DNA from 2 places in the Fructilactobacillus hinvesii genome. Region 1 is predicted to be linked to the other one. Evidence: riboswitches for the same ligand, from Rfam matches in the RefSeq annotation. Region 1 holds a riboswitch; the other holds the start of a gene.
The links. Region 1 has a riboswitch for lysine ahead of M3M39_RS02840 (amino acid permease). Riboswitches for the same ligand answer to the same signal wherever they lie in the genome.
Positions count from the first base shown of each region.

Region 1 (15,505 bases):
TCGTTGGCCTGGCCCACGGTTTCTTTACCGCGGCTTTAGGAATGTTCTTAATTACGATGTTAGATACCATGGTTGTAACTTACATTCTGAACGTAGCAGCTGACATTGCCCCGAAGGGAACTTTGAACGTGACGACTTCGATCCTCTTGATTGGGAGTAACATCGGAATCTTTCTGGCTCCCGTTGTCTTGGGGGGAATCAACCAAGTCTTTAGTTCAGACAGTCCCCGGTTATCATTCTGGGTTTCTGGAATTGCGCTGTTAGTCATGGGAGGCGTCGGAATTTACGACTTACTCTTCATTCGGCATAAGTTATTCCGCTAGTAAAAAAATTAATGATCATGATTTCCCATGGCCAGTTGGTGATGGGAAATTTTTTTAAAGTTAGAGGAGGGTACATGCAAATTCAATTTCCAAATCAAACGGACCAACCGCTGTCTGTCAAACGGTTGTTAACGATGGCCGGAGTTAGTAACCGCTTGTATCAAGCAACCAAACGAGCCTCCCGGAGCTTTGCGGTTAATGAAACTGTGATTGCGCCCACGCGCTTGATTGCCCCTGGAGAAACGCTCACTGTAACCTTCCCACCCGAACTCAGTGATCCCAACGTTCCACCAAGCAAGCATTCCCTGGCCATTCTCTTTGAAAATGAGCACTGGTTGGTGGTGAACAAGCCCGCCGGATTGACCAGCGTTCCGGGACCAAGTAACCGTACCGACACCTTGGTTAACCGGGTGAAGGGGCACCTCCAGGCTCAAGGAGCGGTTGACTTACGTCCGCATGTCATTACCCGGTTAGATCGGTTTACCAGTGGGGTAGTGTTGGTAGCCAAACATCGGTTAGCCACGGGCTATGCCGATCAGTTACTAGCGCAACACCACCTCCATAAGCAGTATCAAGCGGTCGTAAGTGGTTACTTAGACCAGGACCATGGAATCGTGCGGTTTCCGATTGGCCGCGTGGGAGATCAGATTGCCCGAAAAGTAACGCCTGCCGGCCAGGCAGCTGAAACGGAGTACTGGGTGGAACACCGCTTTTCCGCTGCGACTAGAGTACGAGTCCAGCTGCATACGGGGCGTACCCACCAAATTCGGGTTCATTTTGCGCACCTAGGCCATCCGTTATTGGGGGATGAACTGTACGGGGGACCGCTCAACCAAGGAATTAAGCGCCAGGCTTTACATGCGGAACAACTCGCGTTTCTAGATCCCTTTAGTAACGAACGGTTAGAATTTAACGCGCCCCTGCCGGCGGATATGCTAAAATATGAGTGATGATAAGGAGGATTGACCGTGGAAGATGGAATCAAGCTTGGGGGAGCGGCGTTTGCCAACATGATGTTTACGCTAAAAACGCCGGTAACCCCCAAAAACCATAAGGACTATAAGTTCATGGAGTATGAGATGAATGAAATCGCGCCAGAAATCTGGGCGATGCCGGTTTACATGACGGACGACGATGATTTTTCGTTGTTTTTCATTGTAACTAAGATTGCCACGGGGGAAACCGTGATGGCATTTGCAACCGGAGCAGCTGATGATCAAGGTGAATTTCAACTCAGTCAGCCCATGAACACCGGTCTGGGTTTAAATAAACTAAATGAGCATGATCATGATCGGGCAGAAAACGTCCTGCATTTTTTAAATCAAATTTCCAAAGCCAACGAAGGCAATTGGCGGATGGTACAAGCCTAACGGCATAAAGGAGTAAAACAATGGCACAAATTTATTTAGCAGGTCCCTTTTTTAGTGACGAACAAGTAGCTCGGATTGAAAAGATTGAAGCCGCTTTGACCCAAAATCCGACGGTACAGGACTTCTTTTCTCCGCGAAAGAACCAGGAAACGGAACATGAACAGTTTACTAAGCCGTGGGCGACTGCAATCTATCATACGGACGTTAGTAACATTGATGCAGCGGAAGCGGTGGTGGCCATTCTTGATTTTGAAGGGGAACACGTGGATAGTGGAACCGCCTTTGAAATTGGGTATGCCGTTCAAAAGGGGACTCCGGTCGTGGTTTTTCATGAAAAGACGGGCACTGTCAATCTGATGATTGGAGAAAGTCTGCACGCCTACCTTAAAACACCGGAAGAAGTATCCCAGTATGACTTTCAGGCAATGCCCACTAACGAATACAACGGGAAGTTTATTTAATTCCCACCAGCTCAATGAGGTCGAATGATGAAGGAGACTGTTGATGCATGAACACGAAGAACAATTAACGGGCCGGCGGTTTCTCGCGGTAACGTTATTAAATGCAACCATTACCCTGCTTGAATTTTTAGGGGGCTTATTGTCAGGAAGTTTATCGCTGTTATCGGATGCTGCCCATAACCTGGGTGACTCGCTTTCCATTATTTTTAGCTATGGAGCCCATGTTTTAAGCAAACGTAAGCAAACGCGGGTTAATACCTATGGATTTAAACGAGCGGAGATTCTTGCAGCACTATTTAATTCACTGTTTTTAGTGATTCTTTCGGTCTTTTTGCTGATGGAAGCTGGCACCCGTTTGTTGCACCCAGAAAAAATTGAGAGTGGCGTGATGATTTGGGTGGCAGTCATTAGTGCGGTTGCTAACTTAGGCTCAACCATGTTGTTAAACCGGGGGGCCCAACACAATTTGAACCTGAAGGCGACGTATCTGCACCTGCTAAGCGACGCCTTGGCCTCCGTGGGGATTATCGTTGGGGGCGTGGTGATCATGGTGTCTGGATGGACCTTTGTGGATCCGTTGATTACCATTTTGGTGGCTCTGTACATTATTTACGAAAGCTGGCCGGTGATCAAAAAGACGGTGCTGATCCTGATGGAGTGTGCCCCGCAGTTGGATTATGCCGGGATTAACCGGGACTTACTGCACATCAAGGGGATCAAAAAGGTGCACCACGTCCATGCCCTGATGGTGGATGAAAACAGTATTGTTTTTTCGGCTCACGTTAACATGGACAACATGGAATTAGATGATGTTCAAGCAATTTATGCACGGATTAACCAAGTGTTAAAAACTAAGTACAATATCGATCACGTGACAATTCAGCCAGAAACGACCCATGGTTCTGACGAAGCGTTCTTTTACGATCGTGATTATGACATTTAACGAAAAAGCCGCTCCCTGAGATTAAGGGAGCGGCTTTTTGGAGTAATCACGTAAAATTGTGATGTAATCGCTTTCATGTTATGCTGAAGGTACGGTAAAAAAGAAAGTAGGTTTTAGCATGGAAATGACAGAAAAATTGTCAGCACAACCGTTATTTTTAGCTCCCGTTCTCCAGCCCAAGTTATGGGGTGGAAACGGATTACATAAGTACTACCCACAGCTTGCCACGGCTGGAATGGGTGAAGCCTGGATTGCATCGACATACAAAAAATTTCAGTCCCAAATTAGTTCCGGCCCCTTTAAAGGCCAGACGTTACAAGCAGTTTGGGAAACCCATCCTGAGTTGTTTGGCGGCCATTCAACCGGAGCAGACTTCCCGCTACTGGTTAAATTACTAGATGCTCATGAAAATCTTTCGATTCAGGTCCATCCAGACGACGATAATGCTCGGACTCTTTTTCATGAACCCAACGGAAAGACGGAGTGTTGGTACATATTAGACGTTCAACCCGGCGCTCGGGCATATTATGGGCACCGGGCTCAGACCCGGGTGGAGTTAGAACGTGCAATTCAAACCCAGCGCTTAGACGACTACTTAATCACCCGTCCAGTGACGCCCGGTGAGATTATTTACGTGCCCGGGGGAACGCTCCATGCCCTGGGCGCTGGCATTGTAGCGCTGGAAGTTGAACAGAATTCCGATAATACGCTCCGATTTTATGATTTTGACCGAGTTAACCCGAAGACCAGGGAAAAAAGGTCCTTACAGATTGAGGAGGCCCTTTCAGCCACCCGGTTTCCTGCCCAGGCGCCGGCTGCAACCGTGACGGCGCCACGAATTGACTCAAAACAACCGGGTCGCACTGAGATTTTACGGTCTCGGTATTTCCACGTGGCTGAATTAGCCAGTGCCACAGAAATTAGACTGCAACCCCAAAGTCAATGGTCGATTAACGTTGTGATTGCTGGTACGGGTCAGTTAGAGGTTGCGGACCACTCCTATGAGTTAACCATTGGGCAAACGTTTGTCCTACCAGTTAGATTTCCGGTGGCTCGGATAACCGGAAGGCTGAAACTAATTCAGGCCACCGTGGCTTAGCTTAAAAAAAGCAATTCCAGTCGAGGCTGGAATTGCTTTTTTGTTGCGTTCAACTTACAGGGTTGCGAACGGATCAAGTTTGTTGGTTTCCTCAACGTACCATTCCCGCCAGTCAGTGTTGGGATTCCCGTTATCAAAGAACGTCTGTGGCAATTGTTCTAAGAGATTTTCGTAATCTTTTCGATTAAATTGAGCTGAAAAGGCGTAAATCTCTTCGGGCAGCTGATTGTTTACGTCCATGATGGTCCGGTTAATGTCAGCAATGACGTGGTTAAAGTCAAAGGAAGCCATGACATCCAGTTCTTCGTTTCGTAATAAGGAAACGTAAAAAGGGACAAAATCGGTTAGAGCCTTGTCTTTAGCGGCGTCGTTTAGTTCTGAAAATGATAAATTATCGCTCATGCTAATCCTCCTGTGCTCGTTGCACTTAGTCTCGTTCCTTATTATAACGGTCTCTTAGAAATCCGTAAAATCATTTTAAGAGTTAGTTTTAAAATGCGAAAAAATATAGTAGAGTAGGCAAGGAAGTAGTGGAGTAAAAATGAAGGTGGTGGCAACGGTGCGTAAGCAGGAGCAACCCTCCAAGAATTCGCCCGCTTACAGTAACAAGGTCGTCCAAACGTGTTTGCTGGCGGGCAAAATTTTAATTGAAAATGGTTCGGAATTAAACCGAGTTTCTGACACAATCAAACGAATTGCTGATAATGCGGGGCTAAAGGATTTAAATGCCTACGTTACCATCACGGGATTGATGATTTCGGCTAATGATGAAGCTGGAGCTCAAATTAAAGAAATTGAAAAGCGAGACTTTGATCTACGCCGCATTGCAGCCGTCAACAAGCTGTCTCGTCGGTTTGCGGAAAAAAGACTGACCATTAACCAGTTTTACCGGCTTTTATTAAAGGTAGAACATATCGGCTTATACTATCCGTTCTGGCTATTGATGGTTTCCGCGGCGGTGCTCTCGGGAGCCATTACCATCGTTTTTAACAATGACATTCCCGATTTTTTTATTACTAGTTTGGTTGGAATGTTGGGCTGGCTGATTTTTCGCGAGGTTAGTAAGCGGGTGCACGCTAGTTTCATCAGTGAATTTGTAGCTGCGATGGCGATTGGCGCCATGGGGATTTATTCCGTCAAACTGGGACTCGGTCAAAGTGTTGATAATATTATCATTGGGTCAGTGATGCCACTGGTTCCGGGGGTTCCGATTACAAATGCCGTCCGGGATTTAATCTCTGGAAATCTGATTAGTGGTCCCGCCCGTGGGATTGAAGCCCTGATTTGTGCTTGTGCCCTGGGGTTTGGAGTTTCGTTAGCGTTAGTTTGGCTAGGGTAGGTGAACAAAATTGATACATTTTTTGATTGTAATTGGGGGCGTTTACATTGCCACAATTGGGTTTGCCCTCCTCATTAACGTTTCGCCCCGAGCACTTAATCTAGGTGGAATTGTTGCGGTTGCCGGATACCTGGTTTATTTGGCTTACCAAAGTCTGGGTGGCGGATACGTTGGCGGGAATGTGTTTGGCGCCTTTACCATCGGGATCTGCGGAATGATGGCCGCGCGGTATAAAAAAATGCCGGTGATTGTTTTTAACACACCAGCATTAGTGCCCCTAGTTCCGGGGGGCCAGGCTTATCAAGTCATGAAGTACATTGCGATGAATCAGCCGCACATGGCCTTTTACTACCTGATTCAGGTTGTGATGATTGCTGGTTCAATTGCAATGGGTTTCTTGCTTTCCGAACTTTTTATTCAGTTGTTTTACTATACGCGACGGCAAATTATCAGAAAGCTGGACCAGATGTAAGTGGTTCAGCTTTTTTGCGTGTCACTTTTTTATAAATGAAATTCGATTCCCAGCCAAAAACTGGTCAAAAGGATAACGAGCACGAGGCTAGTAATGACAACGTACAGAGAATCATGTTCCCGGTAAAACGAGTAAATCGAAACGACGACCCGTAAAACGGGCGTCAAAATCAGGGCAAAAATGCCGGCCATCATAATGGCGTAGGGCTTACCATTTAAAATTCCGAATAAAATTTCATGGAAGTTTTTGACGTGGTAATTAGTGGCGACACCGAGGCTCCCGTTAATTAGGTATAGCAGTAACCCGAGGATCATGATGATGGCAGCGACGACCACCCCCCACCGTAAGATCTTACCGATGGTTTGTTCGACGGATCGCATTTCACTGGCCGCTGGTTGCTTGGTTTGTTTCATTAGATGGTCACCCCAAATCCTTTCAGAATCATTTGTAAGCCCAGGTACAAGAGAATCGGAATGAAGATGATGCGCATCAAGCGGGTGGGCATCATCTGCATAATTCGGGAACCAACTGCTGCCCCCACGATAATGCCCAGTGCTAATGGCACCGCAATTTGGGGTAAAATGGAACCGTTGAAGAAGTAAATGGTAGCACTAGCAGCTGCCGTGACCCCCATCATGAGGTTACTGGTCGAACTGGATGGTTTTAACGGCATTTTCATGAAGGTATCCATGGCGATGACCTTAAAGGCTCCCGAACCAATTCCGAGTAATCCACTCGCGATTCCCGCACCAAACATAATCCCAAAACCGGTCGGAACGTTGGTAACTCCGTAGTCAATCTCCTTGTGCAGATTCTTGTCGTAGTAAGATCCGTTCAGCCGGAGGTCCTGTGCGATTTTATCATCGGTGTGGGTGATTTGGTCGCTATTCTTGCCCCAGAGCTTTCTGACCATGTTAGCACCGGAAAAGAAGAGCAACAGGCCAAAGAGAATGTAGAGAAAAATCGGATTTAAGACTCCGGTTAGTAGGGCACCCACGATTGCTCCCACCGAGGTGGCAATTTCTAAAAACATTGCCACCCGCAGGTTTAACACGTTGTCGCGGAGGTAGGCAATTGTTGCTCCTGAACTGGTAGCAATCACCGCAATGAGACTGGCTCCGATTGCGTATTTGATGTCTAGTCCCATTCCAAGGGTCAAGACGGGAGTAATGATCATTCCGCCCCCAATCCCGAGAATGGATCCCAGGATTCCAACGAAGACGCCGACCAGGAGCATCAGCATAATACTATTGAGCATGGTAGTTCTCCTTTAGCATAAATATAATTTATTGTAACGCAAATTCTCCAAAAGCGCAGAAACTGACTGGCTTAATTCGAGGAACTCTAAGGGAGTATGCTATACTAGCACTATTGAATTAATGCGGAGGTAGGAAAGTAAAATGATGATTAAAAGAGATCCAAGTCGTCCTTATAAGTTAGTGATTGCCGGCTTGTTAACTTTGATTTTAGCAATTGCCGTGAAGGGGAACTGGGGCTTCATTAACTTTTTAGACACAATTGGAACGGGAATTGTTCAACACTGGAATTCCAACACGATGACGAGTTTCTTCACCATCGTGAGCTTCATTGCTAGTCCGAAGCTGGACGTGATCTGGATGGTGTTGTTAGCCTTTATTCTGTGGGGGTGCCGGGCTAAGGTACCGGCGGTCTTTGCCCTCTGTTTGCTTTTTGGAGGAGATGCCCTCGGATTTATTGTAAAACACATCGTGGGACGGGCACGGCCAGCGCTTCATTTAGCCAAAGATACGGGATACAGTTTTCCGAGCGGGCACGTTTTAGGAACGTTGTTAGTCTTGAGCATCATTTGGATCATGCTGGTGCCCATGATTAATCAAAAGGCCGGGATGGTCATTGTGCGCACATTGCTCGTGGTGTGGTTAATCCTGGTAATGTTGTCACGAGTTTATTTGAACGCCCACTTTCCCACAGATGTAGTGGGAGCGGCCACGTTAGCATACTTCTGGTTGCAAATTGCCGAATACCTGTACGTCCGTTTTGCTCCCAGCATGGTACAGATGAAACTCTTTCACAATAGTACTTACTAAACAGCAAGCTTTCCAAGCAATTGGAAAGCTTTTTTTATGCCAAATAATCGCGTTGGGATACCACGTATTTAAGAAAATGTTGACTAGCAATCGAAAGTCCAGCTGGATTCTTACAGGCAATTTCGATTGCCTGAGCGACTTCCGGTTGGGTTTGAGCCGTTGCAATTTGAAAGTCAGAGTTGCCGACCATGAGCTCTGAGACTAAACTCACGCCTAACCCGGCTTCGACCATCGCCATGACGGTGTAGTCGTCTTGAATCTGATCCTTGATCTCTGGATTAACTCCGATTTTGGCAAAGGCCGCCCGAACGTCACTGTGGGTGCCTTCTGGAATCAGGATGATGTTATGAGACTGCTCCTTTAATTTGGCTAAGGAGACCACCGGATTTCCCGCCAACGGATGATCCTTGGGCATGACTGCGACTAACTTTTCTCGTTTGAGGGGCACCGTGGTTAGCCCCTGGGTCAAGGTGCGTTTTAAAAAGCCCAGGTCAACGCGGCCCCGTTTAATGTCAGCGAGAATCTCGTCGTAATCGCCTTGATAGAGGGTGAAATGGACGTGGGGATGGAGGGCTTCAAACCCCTTGATTAATCCGGGGAGCCAGTAGCGCGAAGTGCTGTTACTGGCCCCAATACGGACGGTTCCAGTTTCCAATCCGTTGATTTGATGCGCTAATGTTTGAGCATCTTCGTACTGACGCAAAAGGTGTTGAAATTCTGGATAAAGTTTTTGTCCCGCCGGCGTTAAGCGGACTCCTCGTCGGGACCGTTGGAGGAGTTGGACGTTAAACTCTGCTTCAAGACTCGCGACGGTTTGGCTAACGGAAGATTGGGTATAACCCAGTTCCTGAGCGGCTTTGGTAAAGCTTCCGGTTTCGATAATTTTTTGGAACACGGCGAAACGATTCATTGGATTAGTTCTCCTAATGTTTTGATTAAAAAGATTAATTTTACTTATCTAAGTCTAGCCGGTAAGATAAGAAACATCAATCACAAAGTGCATTCATTATACGTGCATTGAAAGGATGAACAACAATGTGGAAACGAATTTTTCGCCAGGAATCAGTTGCGCACTACCTCCAGGCGGATGCCCGCTTAAAGCGGACTTTGAACGCCTGGGACTTAGTGGCACTGGGAATTGGAGCGGTCATTGGAACCGGAATCTTTATCCTGCCGGGTCACGAAGCAGCGCAACACGCGGGACCGGCCGTAGCAATTGCTTTCTTACTAGCGGCCCTGTTATCCGGGGTGGTGGGCATGGCCTACGCCGAATTCTCGTCGGCGATGCCGATTGCCGGCTCGGCGTACTCATTTGGAACGGTGATCTATGGAGAAATTGTGGGGTGGCTAATTGGCTGGGCCCTAATTTTGGAATACTTCTTGGCGGTTTCCGCTGAAGCAACTGGATTTGCAGCCTACTTTAACAATAACCTATTGGCACCGTTAGGCGTGCACCTTCCGAAGGCTCTGCAAGCTGGGCCGATGGAAGGCGGGATCGTGAATCTGACGGCGGTTTTAATTATTTTGGTGATTGCGGTTATTATCGCGAAGGGCGCCGACTTATCTAAAAAGGTCGAAAACACGGCGGTAATCGTGAAGATTACAATCATCATTCTTTTCATTGGACTCGGGGTCTTCTACGTTAAATCAAGTAACTACGTGCCGTTTTACCCTCAGCAATTTCACGGGGCGCCCTTGGGGTTAGGGGGAATTTCAACGGCGGCTGCTACCGTCTTCTTTGCCTTCATCGGATTTGATGCCTTAGCCGCTAATTCAGCGGAAACCATCAACCCCAAACGCAACGTGGTGCGGGGCATTCTGGGGACCGTTTTAATCGCGGTAGTTCTCTACGTGGCTTTTTCCCTGGTACTAGTGGGAATGGTGCACTACACCCAATTGAATGTGGATGATCCCGCTGCCTACGCGCTCCACGTGGTGCATCTTGATGGTTGGAACAAGCTGATTACAATTGGGGCTTTGTTTGGAATCTTTACTGCGATGGTCACGATGTTCTTTGGTGGTTCCCGGTTGGTGTACGCCCTGGGGCGTGACGGGCTTTTGTCCCAAAAGATGGGTAAGGTGGACGAAAAGAGTCAAGTCCCCCGGAATGCAGTGGTGATTGCCTTGGTGGTGCAGGCCTTCTTTGCGGGAGTCGTTCCATTGGAACAACTAGCTTCTTTGATTAACGCGGGAACCCTACTGGCCTTTGCCTGCATCTCCTTTGGCGTTATTCCGCTACGTCACCGGAAGGATATTCCAAACGACGGGTTTAAGATGCCCTGGTATCCAGTGCTACCGGTCTTGGCCGGATTGTGTAGCATTTATTTCATCATAATGTTGCCAAATGCCACTAAAATTGCCGTGGGGCTCTGGCTGATTGTGGGAGTAATCGTTTACTTTGCCTATGGACTCTGGCACTCGAAGTTACAACAAGGATCCAAAGCAACTGAATAAGTAAAAATCCTCTTTCAATTGAGAAAGGGGATTTTTGTTTGCAGATCAGTTTAAAGAATCCAAGATAATGAGCAGTTGTGATCATTGCTTGCTTCAATTATAATTTAAAAATATATTTTAATTTAAACCAGCAAGCCTTAGAGGGCACTGGAGGCCGACGTGAAAAAGTTATTACTGTATAACGGTTTTTCTAACATTATGTTAGAAGTGATTGTGTGGATGATTTATTTAAAGGAGCAGGGCTGGTCTGTGACAGAAATTGCTTTGTTGGAGGGACTGTTTACGGTGGCTCAAGCAGGATTTGAATTTCCGGCTGGAATTATTTCTGACCGAATTGGGCACAAAGCAGCCTTGTTAAGTGGAGAAATTATTTGCGTGCTGTACTTGATTACGTACTTCTTTCCCACGGTGCACTGGCTCATTTACATTGGCTTTGTACTCTTTGCCTTAGGATTAGCTCTGATTTCTGGAACGGACGTTTCGTTAGTGTACGAAACGGCGGGAACTGAAACTGACCCCCAGTATTTAAAAGCGCTTGGTTACTTTAACTTTATGGGAATTCTTGCGATGGCTTTTGGGAATGCCGTTGGCGGTTGGATTGCGAGCTATTCTTGGCCGTTACTATTTTTGTTAGCAATTGGCACGCGCATTATCTCAGGATTATTGGTACTCGGGCTTGACGCTCAGCAAATTAGTGGGGAAACAACGGAAGTGGTTACCTTCAAGGGCATTATCACTAGGTTTCTGTCGTTTTTAAGGCATGAACGAAATTTTCGGTGGCTTGTGGTTGCGATGAGTTTTTCGGCGGCAGCCGTTACCTTGAGCTATCAGTATGGACCATTAATGTTACGAGAACTCCACTTTTCCACACAGTTGATTTCGCTCGTCTTTGGGGGATTGGCATTGGTGGCAGCAGGACTAGTGCTGTTAGTAGACCGCTTGACCCGTGTAATTGCTCCACATGTCTTGATTATGCTTTTACAAATGGTCAGTTTACTGTTTTTTGCCTCATTTTTGACCCACAACCGCATGATTGTCGTGTTGGGTTTGGTGGTGATTAACGTTGTTTTTGAAATGTGGCACCTTTTGTTTGAAAATCAAATTCAAGATCTGGCGTACGAACATACCCGGGCTTCGGCTTTTTCCCTAGCGACTTTTACCGAATCCGCAATTTTGACGGTGGGTTCAACGTTGGTAAGCTTATTAACGACCACAATGAATTTACTCAACGTAGTTAGCTATTTAGGGATGGGGCTTTTAGCAATTGCTTTACTAAGCATGGTCAGCGCTTGGCGTCATTCTTCTAACTAAAAAACTTTCCTGCTACTGAGCAGGAGAGCCGTTTAATTGATTAGTTTTCGATGCGGGCTCCCAATGCCGTTTGGAAGTGATTAAGCGCAAATGCCTGGTTTTCTTTAGAGAATCCGGCTGTCGCTTGGGGATGAATTACCAGTTGGTAACCCAAGTTATAGGCGCTCACAGCTGTGTGTAGAAGACAGATGTCAGTGGCAACGCCCGTGAGGTGCAGTTCGGTAATGCCACGGGCCCGCAGCTGGAGGTCTAGATCTGTGCCCGCAAAGGAACTGTAGCGGGTCTTATCCATTTCCCCGACGTTAGGATCATTACGGTGGGCATCGTACCACGGCTGCAAGTCTCCGTAAAATTCTCGACCCCAGGTGTCTTTTAAGTTGTGAGGTGGAAAGAGCTTGGTTTCAGGGTGGTAGGGATCATCTTTTTGGTGCAAATCGGTGGGTAAAATGACAACTTGATCGTGAGCAACAAAGTCATTAGCAAGGCTAATGATGGCTGGAGCAGCTGCTTGGGCGGGTTTGCCTAAAGTCAAGGCACCGTTGTCGGCAACAAAATCGTTGGTATAGTCAATAATCAAAAGGGCCTTTTTAGTGGTCATGAGGATTTCTTCCTTCCGTGGTTTTCTTCATTATAGCAAAGGAGACCGTTGGGGGTTTTGAAGATGATTTGCATTTCAGAGGGGAAACCCCTATACTGAGTAAGAATTAAATAACTTAGAATCTAAAAAGAGGAGCAATTTTCATCAGTACGACTGGGGAGGGCACCAACCCCAAGAAACAGTTGGAAAGGGAACGTTGCCGAAACTGAAAAGCTGGTACCTTTTTGGTTGGGGCTTGGTTGAAGAAATCAAGGACTGTCGCACTTGCATGCGGAGCGCTTTAACGGACGAATACGAATGGCAAGGTGAGGGACTCTTCTGGATTAAGAAGGGTCCCTTTTTAGGTTTTAATTAAACTGATCCATAACTACAGGAGGAAGAAAGATGGCAAAAGAAAAGGGAACTCAGCACGTGAAGCGGGGCTTAAAATCCCGCCATGTGTCGATGATTGCCCTCGGGGGCTGTATCGGAACCGGGTTATTTGTTGCAAGTGGAGGAGCAATTAGTAAAGCAGGACCAGGTGGAGCCCTAGTGGCTTACATTCTGATGGGGATTATGGTCTACTTCTTAATGACTAGTTTAGGGGAAATGGCTACTAATCTACCAGTTTCTGGCTCATTCTCGACCTATGCGGCGAAGTACGTTGATCCGGCCCTGGGCTTTGCGATGGGCTGGAACTACTGGTTTAACTGGGCGATTACCGTGGCGGTGGATGTTTCAACGGTCTCCTTGGTCATGGCATTTTGGTTTCCGCATTTTCCGGCGTGGATTTGGAGTGCGGCAGCGCTAATCCTGATTTTTATCATCAACGCGTTAGCGGTGTCCGCCTTTGGAGAAACCGAATTTTGGATGTCATTGATCAAAGTGATCACAATTATCATCTTCTTGATCGTGGGCTTTTTAACCATCTTTGGAATTATGGGTGGTCATGCCGTAGGACTGCATAACTTTACCTACAAAAATGCCCCGTTTGTCAATGGAATTCCTGGGATTATCAGCGTGTTCGTGGTCGCTGGTTTTTCGTTCCAGGGAACTGAACTAGTGGGGATTACCGCTGGGGAAGCAGATGATCCTAGAAAGAGTGTCCCTAAGGCGATTCACGAAGTTTTCTGGCGGATCATCTTGTTCTACTTCTTGGCAATCTTTGTGATTGCCGCCATTATTCCGTACACGAGTCCTGATTTATTGGGTTCATCTGCGAGCGACGTGTCTATCAGTCCGTTTACAATTGTGTTTGAACGGGCTGGGCTGGCAGCTGCCGCCAGCGTGATGAATGCCGTAATTTTAACGTCCGTGATTTCTTCTGCAAACTCCGGGATGTACGCTTCGACGCGGATGCTGTATTCAATGGCTGATGAAGGATATGCGCCGAAGCTTTTTGGGAAAGTTTCCAAACGTGGGATTCCCTTCTTAGCATTATTAGCAACAACGGCCGTGGCTCTTTTAACCTTCTTGACCAGTTTCATGGGACCACAAATCTACCTATGGCTGGTAGCTGCTTCTGGTTTGACTGGTTTCATTGCTTGGTTCGGGATTGCGCTCTCACACTTCCGCTTCCGACGCGCGTTCATTGCGCAGGGACACAAGTTAGATGAACTAAAGTACCATGCTACGTGGTTCCCATTTGGTCCAATTCTATGTTTGATTTTATGTATCGTGGTGATTTTTGGTCAGGATGTGGGCGCCTTTGTTCACGGGCAATGGTTCCAAATTGCCGTTACCTATATTAGTGTTCCGTTGGTCTTGATTCTGTACATTGCCTACAAGCTGATCAAACACACGCACTTGATTCCGTTGGATCAGGTTGATGTTTCTCCGGCTGATTTAAGCCAAGAAAACAAAGCGAATGATTAATGCTACAATAGGGAGTGCTTTTTAAATCAGTTTCAGTGGAGGATGGACCATATGATTGTTTTATCAGGACCAATTGGAGCGGGGAAAACGTCGTTAACCACGTTATTAGCGGAGCATTTCAACGCTCCCGCTTTTTACGAATCCTTGGATGATAACGAGATTTTACCGTTGTTTTACAAAGACCCGCAAAAGTATGCCTTTTTGCTACAGATTTACTTTTTAAACCGCCGACTCGCAGCAATCAAGGAGGCCAATGCCAACCGTTTGAGCGTGATGGACCGGTCTTTGTTTGAAGATTCCTTGTTGTTTCATTTGAATGCTGACCTGGGTCGTTCCACTAAGACGGAAGTTGATACGTATGACTCGTTGTTAGCTAACATGTTGGCTCCGGTTTCTTCCACTGATTATCAAAAGATTCCAGACTTGTTAATCTACCTCCATGTTTCCTTTGAAACGATGCTGGCACGGATTAAGAAGCGGGGCCGCAGTTATGAGCAGGTTGATCACGACGCCAGCCTATATGATTATTACCAAGAGTTAAATCGGCGCTACGACCAGTGGTTTAACCAGTACGATCTTTCTCCCAAGCTTAAAATTGACGGTGATCAGCTGGAATTTGTGGAAAATGAGCAGGCCCGGGCGCAAATTTTTCAACTGCTGGATCAAAAAATTGCCCAAATTTTGGGATAAGTATTGTATAATAAAGAAAATGAAAACGAAGGGTGTAGTTTTAGTAGAACGTCAGAGAGATGACGGGTGGTGCGAGTCATCGTTCGAATCTTCCGCTACGCTAACGAGGGCAGTTAATCCTGCACGGTGATTCCGTTACTAATCAAGTTGAGGGCCTGGCTCAGTGTAGTCAGGAACTTGGGTGGTACCGCGAACAAAGACCTTCGTCCCAATTGAGGGGCGGGGTCTTTTTATTTAACAATTGGTAGTTCAAATTTAGGAGGTCTTTTTCATGTTAGACATTAAGTTAATTCGGCAACGGCCAGACTGGATCAAGGAAAAGATGGCAACCCGGGGCGTGAGCCCAGAAACGATTGATCACCTGTTAGAGTTAGACCAACAACGCCGGGATTTAATCGTGCACACCGAACAATTAAAGGCAGAACGAAATGAAGTTTCTGACCAAATTTCGCAGTTAAAGCGCAATCAACAGGATGCAGAAGAACCCATCAAACGGATGCGAGCAGTGGGAGCGGAAATCAAACA
Region 1 is NZ_CP097118.1:585,795-601,299, forward strand. Features, by position in the region: gene M3M39_RS02760 (MFS transporter) at 1-323, shown strand, start outside; gene M3M39_RS02765 (RluA family pseudouridine synthase) at 398-1,273, shown strand; gene M3M39_RS02770 (hypothetical protein) at 1,292-1,693, shown strand; gene M3M39_RS02775 (nucleoside 2-deoxyribosyltransferase) at 1,714-2,154, shown strand; gene M3M39_RS02780 (cation diffusion facilitator family transporter) at 2,198-3,097, shown strand; gene M3M39_RS02785 (type I phosphomannose isomerase catalytic subunit) at 3,216-4,196, shown strand; gene M3M39_RS02790 (hypothetical protein) at 4,251-4,598, opposite strand; gene M3M39_RS02795 (threonine/serine exporter family protein) at 4,738-5,535, shown strand; gene M3M39_RS02800 (threonine/serine exporter family protein) at 5,546-6,007, shown strand; gene M3M39_RS02805 (DUF1634 domain-containing protein) at 6,037-6,420, opposite strand; gene M3M39_RS02810 (sulfite exporter TauE/SafE family protein) at 6,420-7,265, opposite strand; gene M3M39_RS02815 (phosphatase PAP2 family protein) at 7,408-8,073, shown strand; gene M3M39_RS02820 (LysR family transcriptional regulator) at 8,108-8,983, opposite strand; gene M3M39_RS02825 (APC family permease) at 9,109-10,527, shown strand; gene M3M39_RS02830 (MFS transporter) at 10,687-11,838, shown strand; gene M3M39_RS02835 (cysteine hydrolase family protein) at 11,879-12,436, opposite strand; lysine riboswitch at 12,556-12,725, shown strand; gene M3M39_RS02840 (amino acid permease) at 12,821-14,290, shown strand; gene M3M39_RS02845 (deoxynucleoside kinase) at 14,342-14,980, shown strand; gene serS (serine--tRNA ligase) at 15,252-15,505, shown strand, end outside.

Region 2 (15,505 bases), 380 kb from region 1:
AATTGTTTCCACGGGATTTTCCACCGTTTCTGGTTTTTGGTTCCGACCAGCGGCAATCATCTTCGCCGTGTTAATCGCGGTTCCAGATGGTGAATCTTTCTTATCGCCGTGGTGCATTTCAATGATTTCAGCATCCGGGAAGTACTGGGCGGCCTGCTTAGCAAACTGCATTAGTAACACCGCAGATAACCCAAAGTTTGGAACTAATAAGCCAGCTTGTTGTTGTTCATCCGCCAGTTTGGTTAACTGCGCCACCTGGTCGTCACTCAGACCACTGGTTCCAATGATCGGTGTCATCCCGTGTTCTAATGCAAACTGGGCGTTGGCAAAGGCGCCTGCCGGAGTCGAAAAGTCGACCCAAATTTGCGCCGTCGTTGAAATGGCGTCTAACTGGTTGAAGACCTGCGTCGTTTCCGGCAAATCGTAAGCAGCTGGATCCAAAGTCGTCACGTGGGGACTGTACACCGCCGCTAACTCTAACTCCGGATCTCGGTTAATCATTGCAGTGGCCTTTTGGCCCATTGAGCCCCGAAAGCCCGCTACTAAAACTGTAATTGGCATAAACTACTCCTTTTCTCCCAATGCTTGTAAGACGTAGGATTGCTCAACCGCCGTTAAATCGGTGATGGGTAAGCGGCATCCACCGACATCAAGGCCGTTTTTAGTCAACATGAACTTCACCGCAGATGGCGATGGGTACAAGAATAAGCCCTGCATCTTCGGCGTAAGCTCACGTTGTAACTTCCCAGCTTGCGCTAAATCAGAATTCAACAAATCATACATTTGCCGCATTTTTGGCAGGTAGAGATGGGAAGCCACAGAAACCACACCGTTGCCCCCAACGCTCTTAGCAAACAAACTCTGAGGGTCCTCGCCGGTGTAGACCAAGAAGTCATCGGGGGTTTGGTCCACAATTGCCTCAAATTCTTCCATCGAACCACACTGTTTAATCCCAATGATATTTGGTTCGTGGCTTAGTTCAACGATCGTATCAACATCCATCTTAACACCGGTTCGACCGGGAATGTTATAGATGATGATTGGGAAGTTGGTGGCTTGGGCAACGGCTCGGAAGTGCGCTTTCATTCCGACCTGGTTGGGTTTGTTGTAGTACGGTACCACTACCAAGGCAGCATCAATCCCAGGAATCTGGCTAACCTCCGTTGTAAAGTCAATCGTGGCCTGGGTGTTGTTACTCCCGGTTCCAGCAATCACTGGCACCCGGCCGTCAATAAATTGTGCAAAATTCGTGTACAAACTAATTTTTTCGTCGTGAGTTAACGTCGGGGTTTCTCCCGTCGTGCCCCCAATTAAGAAGCCGTTGCCACCTTCATTAAGGAGACGATCCGTCAGGGTTTCTAACGCTGGATAGTTAATTTCTTGGTCTGCAGTAAAGGGCGTAATCAGCGCCGTAATAATATCAGTTTTTGTAAAATCAGCCATTGTTTACTCCTTTTCTGTCATTCGTTGTTGTAACCAACCGGTAATCGCACTAATCCCGGGTTCAATTGCCGCTTCGTTGGGAACTAGTTCGCTGGAGTGCAGTTGGTGCTTTGGGTCTCCAATCCCCAACCAAAACATGGTTCCGGGAAACTTGGAAAGCAAGTACCCAAAGTCTTCCCCGGTCATTGCCGGTTCTGTTTCAATGTAGTTCACGTCCGGATTTTGTTGCATGTACTGAATGAAACGCTCCGTCAGATGCGGATTATTTTCCACTGGCAGATAGCCCCCCTGGTTCAAATGGAGGTCTACCTGGCAGTTATAGCTGGCAGCAATTCCGTTCGCCACCGCCTGCAGCCGCTCATCAATGTGTTCAATCATCTTCTGGGTTAGTCCCCGAATCGTTCCGTGGAGCTCGGCCTCTCCGGCAATCACGTTCCGGATGGTTCCCGCGTTAAATTGACCAAAGGTAATCACGCCCCCTTCGATCGGATCAACGCTCCGCGATACAATCGTCTGAACTTGACCGATAAACTGACTCGCTGCGACCACCATATCGTTCGCAAACTGCGGATAAGCCGCGTGTCCCTGGGTTCCCGTAAAGTGGACGTCTACTTCCGTAGTTCCCGCAAACAGAGTCCCCATCCGGCACCCAATTGCTCCTGCCGGTAGTTGCGGATTATCGTGGAGTCCGTAGAATTCATCGGGGCGCCATTGGCCGGTAAAGACATCATCTTCATAGGCCAACTTCCCACCGTTTTCACTTTCTTCGGCTGGTTGAAAGAAAAAAAGCAGGTTATCCGTTGGTTGTGCTTTAATGAACTTCGCCAACACCCCCATGGCAACGGTCATGTGAATGTCGTGCCCACAGGCATGCATCCGCCCCTGGTGCTGCGAGGCAAACGGTAACCCGGTATCTTCTGTAACCGGTAATGCATCAATATCAGTCCGGTATCCAATTGTCCGACGCGGCTTTGTTCCATGTAAAAGTACCAAAATCGCGGTTGGTAATTGGTCCGGAACCTTAATTTCAACAAAATCTACGTCACTAGCAAGGGCGTTGATTTGTTTCATTAAAAGAGCGTGCGTTTTAAATTCATGCAGCGCTAGTTCGGGAATCTGGTGTAACTGACGGTACAGTTCGTGTAAATCAAGTGTCATGGATTAACCCCGCAAATCGTCTTCCAACTTGGTTTTGTCCAACGTTTGTTGGTTGACGTCTTTTACCTTTTGGGCCGGCATTCCAGCTACCACCGTGTATGGAGCAACGTCTTCGGTAACGACCGCACCGGCAGCCACGACGGCGCCCTTGCCGACGTGTACCCCCTCAATCACAACGGCATTAGCTCCCACTAATACGTCATCGTCAATTTGCACGGGTTTGGCGCTCGCTGGTTCAATCACTCCCGCTAACACGGCCCCAGCCCCAATGTGGGAGTGCTTTCCAACGATGGCCCGGCCCCCGAGCACGGCGCCCATGTCGATCATGGAATCTTCCCCGACTTCGGCCCCAATGTTAATCAAGGCGCCCATCATAATTACAGCATCTTTACCAATCTTAACTTGATCCCGAATGATGGCACCTGGTTCAATCCGGGCGTCAATGTTTTTCGTGTCTAACAATGGTACCGCAGAGTTACGCCCGTCGTTTTCAATTTCGTAATCAGTTAACTTAGCTTGGTTAGCAGTTAAGAACGGTTGCACGTCCTTCCAGTCTCCAAAGATTACGCCAGTTTGCTCATTTACAAACGGACGAATGGTAGCTGGAAAGTCAATCGAACTTAAGTCTCCCTTCAGGTAAACCTTCACGTTTGTCTTCTTTTCGGCATTGCCGATGAATTGAATAATTTCTTGTGCGTTCATTTCAGCCATGGTAATTCTCCTTTATTTACGTTTAATCGCTTAATTTGACGTCTAAATGGGTTAAATCGGCGAGGCTTTCGCGCTTAATGACAACCTGCGCGTGTCCGTTCTCAACGAACACCACCGCCGGTCGGGGATTACGGTTGTAATTTGAAGCCATCGAGTACCCATAAGCTCCGGTTGCTAAGACCGCAATGACATCCCCAGCGTGAACTTCCGGTAACTGAGCATCTTTCACCAAGATGTCTCCCGATTCACAGTATTTCCCGGCCACCGTGACCGTTTCCGTTGTGTCCGGGTGCACGTTATTAGCAGAAATAGCCTCGTACTCAGCTCCATACAGGGCCGGGCGAATGTTATCACCCATTCCCCCGTCAACCGCCACGTACTTACGAACAGCCGGAATCGTCTTTTGCGAACCCACCCGGTACAGACTAACCCCGGCGGGTCCAGCAATCGAGCGCCCTGGTTCAATCCAAACCGCCGGCACTGGTAAGTCGTTCGCTTTCGTTTCTTCCTTCAAAGTGGTCAAAATTTGTTCCACGAATTCTTCCGGACGAAGCGGGTGATCAGCATCCGTATACTGAATCCCAAAACCACCACCGACGTTCACAACCTGCGGCGTGTAGTTAAACTCATCCCGCCAGCGGCGCATCAAGCGCACTAACTTCTGGGTTTCAATTTTAAACCCATCGGTAGCAAAAATTTGGGAACCAATGTGGGAGTGAACCCCACGTAACCGCATCCGGGGTTGATCCAATACTAATTGCAAGGCCTGGTCTGCTTGCCCCGTCAACATGTCAAAGCCAAACTTACTGTCCTGTTGTCCGGTTTGAATGAATTCGTGGGTGTGAGCGGAAACGGCTGGAGAAACCCGGAGCATCACGTCGATTTTGGCATCTTCTTCCTCAAGAACCTGAGCTAACAGGTCAATTTCGTAGAAGTTATCGAGGATGATGGTCCCCACGTGGTGGCGCACTGCCATTTGCAATTCCTCATAAGATTTATTGTTTCCATGAAAGCTTACCCGCTCCATTGGAAAATCGGCTTGAATGGCCGTAGCTAGTTCACCGGCAGAAACCACGTCGATATGAGCGTGTTCCTGGTTAACCACCTGGTACATCGCTACGCAAGCAAAGGCCTTGCTGGCATAACTAACTGCGTAGTCTACGTGTTGTTCTTCAAACACGCGGGCAAAGGCCCGAATCTGATTCCGAATCTTAGCTACATCGTAGACCTGTAATGGCGTCCCAAACTCATCAGCCAGTTCGGTGGCAGGAATGCCCCCAATCAAAAGCTGATTATCCTGAATTTCATCACTACTTAACATTATTTTCCTCCTCAATCGCTTTCAAACCAAAGAAAAAGGGCCTTTCGGTACGGAAGCTCCGTCCAAAAGACCCTACTGTGGTAAATTAGAATCGATTTTTATGAATAGCTCCCCGAGAATGAACGTCCCGACAGTCCGTAGCCTCTTAAGCTACGTCCCAGTTATCTAAGGCCCATCTCCCCTTAGCACTTCGGCAAACAATCCTTTCTCGTGGTTCCTAGCTGGATGGCAGCTCCCCGCGGTACTCTTATTCCTTGCGACCTCTATTTGATTTGCTTTAAGCATAACGAAAAAGCCCCGGGTCGTCAACCAATTGCCGTGGTTATCAACTAATTTTCTTTATTTCTATATAGAGTTTGCCAAACGGGTTCAGATTTGCGCATAATGAAGTTGCGTAATTAAACAAATGATGATAGTTTCACTATTAATCAAACCAACGAGGTCAGACAATTTATGAAAGTAGTTAAATTTGGGGGCAGTTCGCTTGCAGATGCCACCCAGTTCGAAAAAATCATCAAGATTATTAAACAGGATCCAGAGCGGCGGGCCATTGTCGTTTCCGCTCCAGGGACCCGCTTTAAAGGTGATATCAAGGTCACAGACCTTCTAATTCAGTACGCTTACGCCACCAGAGATCACAATGCGGTCGCTGACTTACAAACAGAAATCATTGCTCGGTATCAAAACATTGCCGAGCATTTTAACGTGCCGGATGCCGTCATGGAGCACATCAGCACGCTGATCAAGGACTTAGCAAAGCAGTCCTATCACGATTTTGCCCACCAACTGGCCACCTTTAAGGCTCACGGTGAATACTTAAACGCTTATCTTTTGAGTCAAATTCTTACGAAAATGGGACTCTCAACCACCTTTATGGACCCCCACCAGGTTGGCTTCGATTTGGCTGGTCCCGTTAACGATGCCCACGTCACCCAAGCTACTTATGATCACCTGGCTCATTACCGGGACTGTAAGGACTACCTAGTTTTTCCGGGCTTCTTTGGAATTAACGAGGCCGATGGAACGATTGCCACCTTCTCACGGGGCGGTTCAGACATCACTGGTTCCATCGTCGCCAAGGGACTCAACGCTGAGGTCTACGAAAACTTTACGGACGTTAATGCCATTTACTCGGTAGACCCGCACATTGTTTCCAAACCCAAGAGCATTCAAACAATGACTTATCGGGAAATGCGGGAACTTTCCTATGCTGGTTTTTCGGTCTTTCACGATGAGGCCCTCTTACCCGCCATCGAGGCGCAGATTCCAATTAACGTTAAAAACACTAACCACCCCGAACTGCCGGGCACGTTGATCGTTCCCGAAAAGGGATTTCAACCGAAAGGCTTCATCACCGGAGTGGCTAGTTCCAAGGGCTTTTCGGCCCTCTACTTGCACCGTTACCTCCTCAACAAGGAAGTCGGCTTTACTCTGAAACTGCTCCAAATTTTGTATAAATATGGCATTTCTTACGAACACATGCCATCTGGGATTGATGATCTGACCATCATTTTTGATAACCAGCAACTAACCCCGCAAAAGGTCAAGGCGATGTGTCAAGACATTCGCAACGAGCTCCATCCAGACCAGTTGGAATGGATTGACCACTATGCCATCATCATGATTGTGGGGGAAGGAATGCAACTTAGTCCCAATACGATTGAAAAGATCATTCGTCCTTTAGCAGACCATGACATCAACATCCACATGATTAACCAAGGGGCCTCTAAAATCTCAATCATGCTTGGAACTGACGAAGCTGATGCAGAAAAATCGGTCCGGTTAATTTATCAGCACTTCTTTGATAACAATCGGATTTTTAATTAATAACAGGAGATCTTAATTATGCCAACTTTACGTAAAGTGCACGGCTCTGAAAACCGTTTTTTCATTCTGGATCGCACCCAGTTTGATCCGCAACCCAGCTTAGACCAAATCTCACAATTAGCCGTTCAACTGAAACAGAGTGACGACGAACGGTTTAACGATATCGATGGAATCCTCGTGGTCGACCAGTCTACCCATCCTGACTGTGCTGGTAAAATGACGGTGGTCAACGCTGACGGAAGCATTGCTTCAATGTGTGGAAACGGGCTAAGAACGGTGGCTCGCTACCTCGCCGAACAAACCGGCCAAACCAAGTTTTTGGTGGAAACGCAGGATGCTGATTTACACGTAGAACAAGCCGCAACGCTCGCTCCAGCAGTTCCCGCCTTTGGAGTCGAAATTGCACCGGTCCGGTTTCACGCGGCTGATTTTCCATTCGCTGAGCTGGGCGGTGACACGGTTCTCAACCGTCCACTCCCACAGCTCGCTCCCGATCTTGATTTTACGGCGATTGCAGTACCAAACCCCCATTTGATCAGTTTCATGGATCACACCACCTTAACCGGGGAATTACAGGCCAAATTAGGACCCTACCTGAACGGGGAAAACCCCTACTTTCCTGATGGGGTGAACCTTAACTTCGCCGAAATCTTGGGCCCTGATCAACTTTTCGTCAAGACCTATGAACGCGGGGTCGGATTTACCAACGCCTGTGGAACCGGAATGACAGCCACCAGCCTGGCCTACGTCTTAAATCATGACCAAGGTGACTTTGACCACGTCGTGACCGTTTACAATCCCGGTGGAATGGTAAAAGTTCACGTCGCCCGGACCGGGCAGGACTACTCGTTGCGTTTAATTGCCAACGCCACGACTTTGGGGAATTGGACCATTCACGACACAGACCTCTTAGAAGGTCATTTTGACCAGGGCAACTATCAAGCCACCACGGAAGAGGCTGCTTACCAAGCGTGGGTCAAATCGTTACAAACTAAATAATCAATAACTCGTCTTTTTGCTAAAGGCGAGTTTTTTGCTGGAGTCGTTTCATTTTACTTACTAAAAATAAGTAGTTATAATAGGTTTACTAAAACTAAAGGAGATTAATATTATGACTACTGTAAACGTAATTTTAGGAAGTGTCCGCGAACCGTCCATGGGGAAACGTCTCTTTCAATACCTCAAACGCAACCAAGCTGAATTGGAACAAGCTGCAAACGTCAACCTGAAATTTCTCAAGGTAAGTGACTATCAGCTAGCACCATACACAGAGGCATTACCACCAATGGGAACCCCGGACTATCCAAATGGCTTAAAAGAAAACGCCCAACGCTGGGTTAAAGACGTTGCCGCGGGAGACGGAATCCTCCTGTTAACCCCCGAATACGACTACTCCGTTCCGGGTGCCTTAAAGAATGCCTTTGACTACTTAGGAACGGGGGTCAGTGATACGCCAATTCAAACAATTAGCTATTCAATGGGGTCGTTTGGAGGAATTCTCGCTTCCATGGCTTGGTTACCCGTTTTCCAAGTTCTCAGCTTAGTTAGTGTTCCGCGCAACCTGAACCTCCGTTTCATTCAAAACATCTTTACAGAAGATGGGGAACTAAACCCCGACTTAGAGGCGAGCGAACGGCAATATTACGCCGAAAAAATTACGGCAACCGTTAAAAATATCGCTCACTACGCTACTAAACTTAAATAAAATTCCACTCAAAGACCATGAAAAAATCATGGTCTTTTTTTGTGCTTGCCTTTTATATTATACGATGTATAATATTACTGAAAGTAAAGGAGCTGATGACCATCGCCATTCAAATTAGTTCAGAAGTGTTGGAAGGAATCGTGCTGGCCCTCCTCGCTCAGGAGGATTACTACGGTTACGCCCTGACGCAAGGAGTGAAAAAATTCATCCCGATTTCAAACTCTACGCTCTACCCAATTTTACGCCGGCTTAAAAAGGAAGAATGGGTAACGACGTATGATCAGCCGTTTGACGGCCGTAACCGCCGTTACTACCAAATTACTGCTGCTGGTCTCACCCAACTCGAAAAAGTTAAACGCGATTGGAACCACCATAAAAAAATTGTCGATCAGGTCTTTAATAATCAAATGCCAAGGGAGGATGAATAATGCCAACGGACCAAGAACAATACATTACAGAACTTAAATACTACTTAAAAACCATGCCCACTAAGGAACGTGATGACGCCATTTCGTACTACACGGAGTATCTCAAGGATGGCGACTTAGAGGACTATAAAGACATCGTGGAAAATCTGGGAACCCCCCGGCAGTTAGCCCGTCAAATCACTGCCAACTACACAATTACTGAAGACGAAAAACAACCGAAAAAGGGTAGCGTAAACCATAACGTGAAGTTGATTGTGACGATTCTAGCAGCCATCGCGTCCCCGGTATTGCTAGGAATTGCCGGCTTTATCCTATTAATGCTGTTTATCTTCGTCTTTACCGTCGGAGCCCTGCTCTTTGCAGCCCTCTTTGTGGCAGGATTATTCATCTGGTTGGGAATTACAACAATCTTCAGTAAGGGTGTGGTTGCCTTGAGTATCCTAGGAGCAGGATTGTTAATCCTAGGCGTCTTACTCATGATCCCGCCCATTGTCTACTTCGTGGTCCGCTTTATCATTCAAATTGGTGCTGACTGGACCAAGAAGATTTATCGTTACTCGCAGGCAAAACTAAGTCCGAGAAAGGATGATTCTCATGGTTAAATTTATGAAACGAACCCTCATGGCTGGGATCATTTTAGCCGTTACCGGTTTAATTCTAGGGGTCATCGGCTTTTATGCCGGTGGCAAGGTCCACGGTTTTGAAAAAGCCTACTCCCACCATAGCAAGCACATTGAACTCAACGTCGGTAATGATTCCGACGATGATGATGATTTTGACGATGATTTCTAAAGGAGTTTTACTAAATGAAAGTCGCAATTATCGGGATTCCCGTTTGCCTTAGCCTGTTATTAGCCCTCGGAATTGTTAGTCTGGTGTTAATGCTCGCATTCGGCTAAAAATAGAATGAAAAAGACTCAAATTAAAATTTAAAGCAAACAGAAGAAAGGTTATTTAACATGAACAAAAAATTCATTGGATTAAACATACTTGGACTGGCATTGGCAATCGTTCCCACCGTGCTGTTACCCAAATCATCACAGGCAGCAACAAGCACCCAAACCATCAAAAATACCGCTCAACTGAATACCTTAAAAATAAACGTTCCCGCCGTGCTGACCGTGAAGTCTGGTAATGAATTTACCGTTCAATCAAACTTTTCAAGCCAACAAAAACCCCACGTAGACAAAAAAGGAAATCAGATTGAGGTAACCGTGAAAGACCAAAAACTCTGGGATGAAGTCAACCACAGTCACCATGGCAAACTCAAGCACAAGGTCGTCATTACCCTGCCACAGGTTGCCAATCCGCAGACCGTCAAAATTAATTCCGGTACCTTAAACTTCAAAACTCCCACCACCGTTCAGAACTTCCAGGCTACCAGTAACATATGGGACATAACGCTAACCCAGGCTAACTTCAAGCAAACCACCCTAAAAAGCGATGGTGGAGATGTAAATAGTAATAACAGTCACATCGGGAAGACCACTATCAACTCTGCCAGTGGAGATGTTCATTTGAAAAACACCAAGACCCAGGCGGCCCAAATTGAATCAGAGGGTGGAGACGTTTTGTTGAAAAACGTCAATTCTGCTCAACCGGTTAAAATCAACAGTGGCTCAGGAGACATCTTGCTAGAAAATAACACCTTCACCAAGACCGACCTTAAATCAGATGGTGGTGATATTAAAATCCGTGATCTGATTGCCAAGGATCTCACTTTTAACAGTGGTTCAGGGGATGTAATGATGGTAAACCAAAAAATCGCCAACTATGACCGCCTGAAGATTGACAGTGAAAGTGGCGACGTCCAAATTAAAAATGCTAAGATTAACTCCAGTAAAATTAACACTGATGACGGTGATTTAAAGCTCAAGAACGTTAAAATCAAGCATAAGGATAATCAAGAGGATTAATTGTGCTCCCTAAATTTTTTTAGTGATTAACCTTTAAAAATACAAAAATAGCTGGACTCTGAATTAAATTTAGAGTCCAGCTATTTTTATTTCTAATTAAGCTTTGTTTTCTGAACCAAAGACCCGAATCCGGTCTAAGCACATATCAACCAGTTTATCGGTCCCAGCGGTCAAAAGAATCCGGGGATCATAGTTCTTGCCCTTTAAGTCTTCATCACTCAGGATGTAATCCCGCAATCCTTGGTGGAAGGCCAGTTGTCCTTCGGTGTTGACGTTTACTTTGGCAATCCCTAATTGAATGGCCTTGCGAATTTGGTCATCCGGAATTCCGGAACCACCGTGTAACACAAGTGGAATCCGCTTGCCAAGTGCCGCAAAGATTGCATCGTCAATCTTTTGCAAGTGCTCAAAGTTTAAGCCCTTCCAGTCCTTCGGATATTTACCGTGGATGTTTCCAATTCCCACGGCCAACATGTCAACTCCGGCTTTGGCCATTGCAACTGCTGAATCAACTGGGGCAATTTCACCATCAGCGATCACACCGTCTTCTTCGCCTCCGATGGTTCCTACTTCCGTTTCTAAACTAACGGATTGCGCGGTTGTTAAGTCCCGTAAGGTAGCGGTTTTGGCTAAGTTATCGTCTAAGGACAGGCTGGAGCCATCAAACATAACAGAAGTGTAGCTAATTCCCAACGTTTTTAAAGCATCAAAGTAGGTTCCGTGATCCAAGTGAATTGAAATTGGAACGGTAATGTGTAAAGCGTTGTACATGTCAACAATCAAATCATAAGCTAACCGAAAACTGCCCATGTACTTAGCAGCACCACTTGTAACCTGTAAAATCAACGGAGATTGGGCCTTTTCTCCAGCCAGTAAGATGGCTTTGGCCCATTCCAAGTTATTCACGTTAAATGCTGGAACCGCATAGTGTTCTGCCCGTGCTTTTTGTAACATTGCTGTACTGTTTGTAATCATTAGTTTTCTCCTTTGCTATTCCCAATTGGCTGCTTCAAAGTTTTGTAAATCACCATGAACTAAGTAGGGATTCTGACCCGCATTAGCAGCGGCAATCGCTGCCGGCAAATCTTTCCCTTGTTCCTGTTCAGTGGCAATCGCCAGTAAGAAACTGGTTAACTCATCCTTCCACTGCAACCGTTCGTCCGCACCGTATTGAATCCAGGCACTTGGAACCGCCGGATCCACCCAGGCACTGGCCCCGTGGTAAGGGCGATCGTCAACGAGTAAGCCTCCGTTTTGATGAACAAGTCCCTTGTCATGGGTAATAATTACCCGTTTATAGAAGGGATTATCGGCTCCCGTGCCAAAGTACTGTTGTAACCAGGCCAGCTTATCCTGCCAGGCGCTGGGATTATCCCAAGGGGCCGTCGAAAGCACATACATTTCGTAGTGCTTAGCCAACTCAGGGACGCTTGCTAAAATCCCGGGAATCGGCGCTAAGTCGCGAAAAATTCCGGTGAGCTGATCTGGCTTGGGTTTGGTAAACGGTAACTTGGCAAGTTCGTTCAGAACCGGCAGGGTGTTCACCATCACGTTATCCATGTCTAAAAATAATTTTGGTTTAGTGCTTGTCATCCTTGGACCTCACTTTGACCGGGCCTCTGATTGATTTAGATGACCCTCCACTACTGATGATAAAAGAAGCGGGTGTAAATGCAACCGAAATGCCCTTGAATTAGTTTTCCTTCCCTTATTTTACCATCAATTCCGTTCATTTCGCGAGTAGACCAAAAAAGAGCGTCATCAAGTTCTGATGACACTCTTAAAGGTCCGTTAATCTTTGATTTCTGCTAAATCAAGCCCAAGGGCTTCTGCAACCCGGGTTCCGTATTCTGGGTCAGCCTTGTAAAACTGCTTGGTTTCTAAGACTTGAATTTCGTGATTGTCAAAGGAACCTAACCCATTTTTAATCGTTTCAATTAAACGATCCTTTTCAGCGGGACTCATCAAGCGGTACAAAGCGCCCGCCTGTGAGTAATAATCCTGGTCGTACGGCCGATAAGCGCCCGTTGCTCCTGATAGTTGTTCTGGTGTAATCGAAGCGTGCGGATCTTCCACCGGCCCGTTCTTACTGTTTGGTTCGTAGTTGACGTCACTACCTTGATTATCAGCCATGAAGCCATCTCGTTCGTAGTTGTGGACCTCGTTAACCGGCCGGTTAATCTTTAATTGTTCATAGTTAGCTCCTAAGCGGTACCGTTCGGCATCCTTGTAAGCAAAGAGCCGCCCTTGCAGTAACTTGTCTGGTGAAGCTTCGATTCCAGGAACCAAGTTGGCTGGTGAAAAGGCTAATTCTTCCACATCATCAAAGTAGTTCGTAGGATTTTCGTTTAACGTGAATTCTCCCACTTCTTGTAATGGATAGTCATGGTGCGAAACGACTTTAGTCACGTCAAAGATGTCAGCTGGATAGTCGATTCCTTCCTGGTAAGGCAGGATTTGCACGTAGACCTTCCAAGATGGGTAATCCTTTTGTTCAATGGCATCATAAAGATCATGCATCAAGTAGTCCGTATCCTCAGAAGCAGCCTTTGCGGCCGTTTCATCGGTCATGTTTTGAACTCCTTGCTGGCTAATAAAGTGGTATTTAACCCAGTAAACTTCTCCGTCCTTATTAACCCACTTATAAGTGTGACTACCATACCCGTTCATGGTCCGGTAACTTGCCGGGTTGCCCCGGTCTCCCATCAGATATGTTACCTGGTGGACTGATTCAGGAGAATGCGACCAGAAGTCCCACTGCATTTCGTTGCTACGCAAGTGGGTTTTAGGATCTCGTTTTTGAGAATGAATGAAATCTGGAAACTTCAACGGGTCGTTGACAAAGAAAATCGGGGTATTGTTCCCCACAATGTCGTAGTTCCCGTCCTGGGTGTAGAACTTAATTGCAAAGCCCCGCACGTCCCGAATCGTGTCTGGATAACCGGATTCACCGGCTACTTGGGAGAACCGAATTGCTAACGGGGTTTCTTTTCCTTCCCCATTGAACAAATCAGCCTTGGTGTACTTACTCATGTCGTGAGTCAGTTTAAAAACGCCCTTGGCCCCAGCACCCTTAGCATGGACCACTCGTTCCGGAATTCGTTCCCGGTTAAAGTGAGCCAACTTTTCCAAAAGTTGGTAATCCTGCATTAAAACGGGTCCCCGAACGCCCGCTGTTTGTGAGTGTTCGTTATTGGCCCACGGTTGACCGGCTTCGGTCGTTAATTTATCTGCCATAATATGAATCTCCTTTGAAACTAAAATATGTATGTAATGTGGATTAAATACCATCCAACCATTAGTACATACTAAAACTGTGCCATTGTCAATTTAAAAGCCTTATAATAAAGTTGGTTTATGTGGACGCAAAAAAGGAGAAAATCATGACCACCATCGACATTATTCTCGGGAGCTCCCGCACCAACGCGGAGGGTCGCAAACTATTTCAATATCTCCAAAAACATGCTTCAGACTGGATTGACCCCACCAAAGTCATCCTTCACTTCATGGACATTGCTGCTTACCAGTTACCCCTATTTGATGAGGACGAAGCCCCGATGGACAACCCTCACCGACAACTAACGGAAAATGAGCAACGCTGGATTGCTGATTTACAACAGGCAGACGGCTACGTGCTGTTAACGCCTGAATACAATCATTCTCTCCCGGCTGCTTTAAAAAACGGTCTCGACTACGTCGCTTACGAAATGCAGGGTAAGCCGGTCCGAATCTTAACGTATGCACCTAGTGCGCGAGGCGGCCAGTTTGCTTTCCTAGCGTTGTTACCTACGTTAAATCAACTAGGTTGCTTCGTGTTGCCCAAGCCAACCATCATTGGCCGGATTACGCAGAATTTCACCCGCAACGGTGAGATGCCGGCTGACGCTCCGGCAATAGCTCGCTATCCGGATCGCTTGCAACGGATGGTGCGAGAGATTGCGTTTTATGGACAGTTGTTTGTGAAAAATCCGTTTGAAGGATAAAATTCAACCCCAATTAAAATAGACCCGCTCCGAGTAAAATGGGAACGGGTCTGTTTAGTTTAATTCTAGTTACCAGCAATCAGCTTGCTTGGTACAAATTCATCTTTAATCAAATAATTTTTAAAATACCGACTAGATTGATCTGGGAGCACATCAAAAAAGTATCTCATCGTTTGCGTTTTGCTAGTGCCATCTTTTTGTTGAAGTCGATATTGAACATCAAAGACGACCTTAGTCAAATTATCTTTACCGGGTTTAGTAGAAAGGACATTAATTTTATCTGCTGAAAATGACGCAATGTTAGGATCATTACTCCAAGAATCATCCATTCGCACAATTTCCTTATAAACTGGATTCTGTTCTTCGCCAACAAAACCAGAGCTACTGTCCTTAATCGTTCCGGTCCCGACCGCTACAAACGTGAGGTGTAGGGCATCTCGTGCGTCGGTCTTTGAAGCAACTTTACTCTCAAGCTCAACCGGCAGGTAATTATCTTCTCCGCTAAGCCAATCAAGGTTTTTCTCTGCATTACTTTCTTTCCCATCAACTATTCCGGTAACATTCAGCACGTGATTTCCTGGTGTTAAAGGTCCAATGCGGTCTCTGGTCCGCTTGGTGCTTTCCGAAGTCTGCACCGGAGACAATTTTTCTTTTTGTCCATCGACTAGGACCTGTAATTTTTCCCCATTGCTGGTAAGTTGCCCGTAGACGGGGGTAATCTCCAGTTGATACCGGGGGAAAACCAAGAAAGCTCTTCCGGTTTGTTGCAACCTAAAACTCCCTAATATCTTTTGACCGTTATTTTTTGGTAGTTCTTTTTGAAAGATTGTAAATTGCTGATGATTGGCTTTAAAATGCTTAATTAATCCAGTTAAATTTAGGGGAGTAATTTTATAACTAGGGTCAGAGGTGGTGGATTCCTGATCTAATTGTTCCCGATTATCATTGGCAATGCTTTGCACAATTCGATTCGCCGTAGCTGACTTGGAATAGTAGTGGCTTCCAAACGCATA
Region 2 is NZ_CP097118.1:206,803-222,307, forward strand. Features, by position in the region: gene dapB (4-hydroxy-tetrahydrodipicolinate reductase) at 1-561, opposite strand, end outside; gene dapA (4-hydroxy-tetrahydrodipicolinate synthase) at 565-1,443, opposite strand; gene M3M39_RS00995 (N-acetyldiaminopimelate deacetylase) at 1,447-2,601, opposite strand; gene dapD (2,3,4,5-tetrahydropyridine-2,6-dicarboxylate N-acetyltransferase) at 2,605-3,312, opposite strand; gene lysA (diaminopimelate decarboxylase) at 3,335-4,633, opposite strand; lysine riboswitch at 4,731-4,907, opposite strand; gene M3M39_RS01010 (aspartate kinase) at 5,087-6,460, shown strand; gene dapF (diaminopimelate epimerase) at 6,479-7,459, shown strand; gene M3M39_RS01020 (NADPH-dependent FMN reductase) at 7,572-8,165, shown strand; gene M3M39_RS01025 (PadR family transcriptional regulator) at 8,267-8,593, shown strand; gene M3M39_RS01030 (DUF1700 domain-containing protein) at 8,593-9,195, shown strand; gene M3M39_RS01035 (hypothetical protein) at 9,188-9,385, shown strand; gene M3M39_RS01040 (DUF4097 family beta strand repeat-containing protein) at 9,553-10,509, shown strand; gene M3M39_RS01045 (ketose-bisphosphate aldolase) at 10,606-11,484, opposite strand; gene M3M39_RS01050 (5' nucleotidase, NT5C type) at 11,500-12,102, opposite strand; gene M3M39_RS01055 (catalase) at 12,301-13,746, opposite strand; gene M3M39_RS01060 (NADPH-dependent FMN reductase) at 13,893-14,492, shown strand; gene M3M39_RS01065 (TcaA second domain-containing protein) at 14,558-15,505, opposite strand, start outside.
Region 2: it holds a riboswitch for lysine, as region 1 does, so the genes downstream of both, lysA (diaminopimelate decarboxylase) here and M3M39_RS02840 (amino acid permease) in region 1, are expected to answer to the same signal.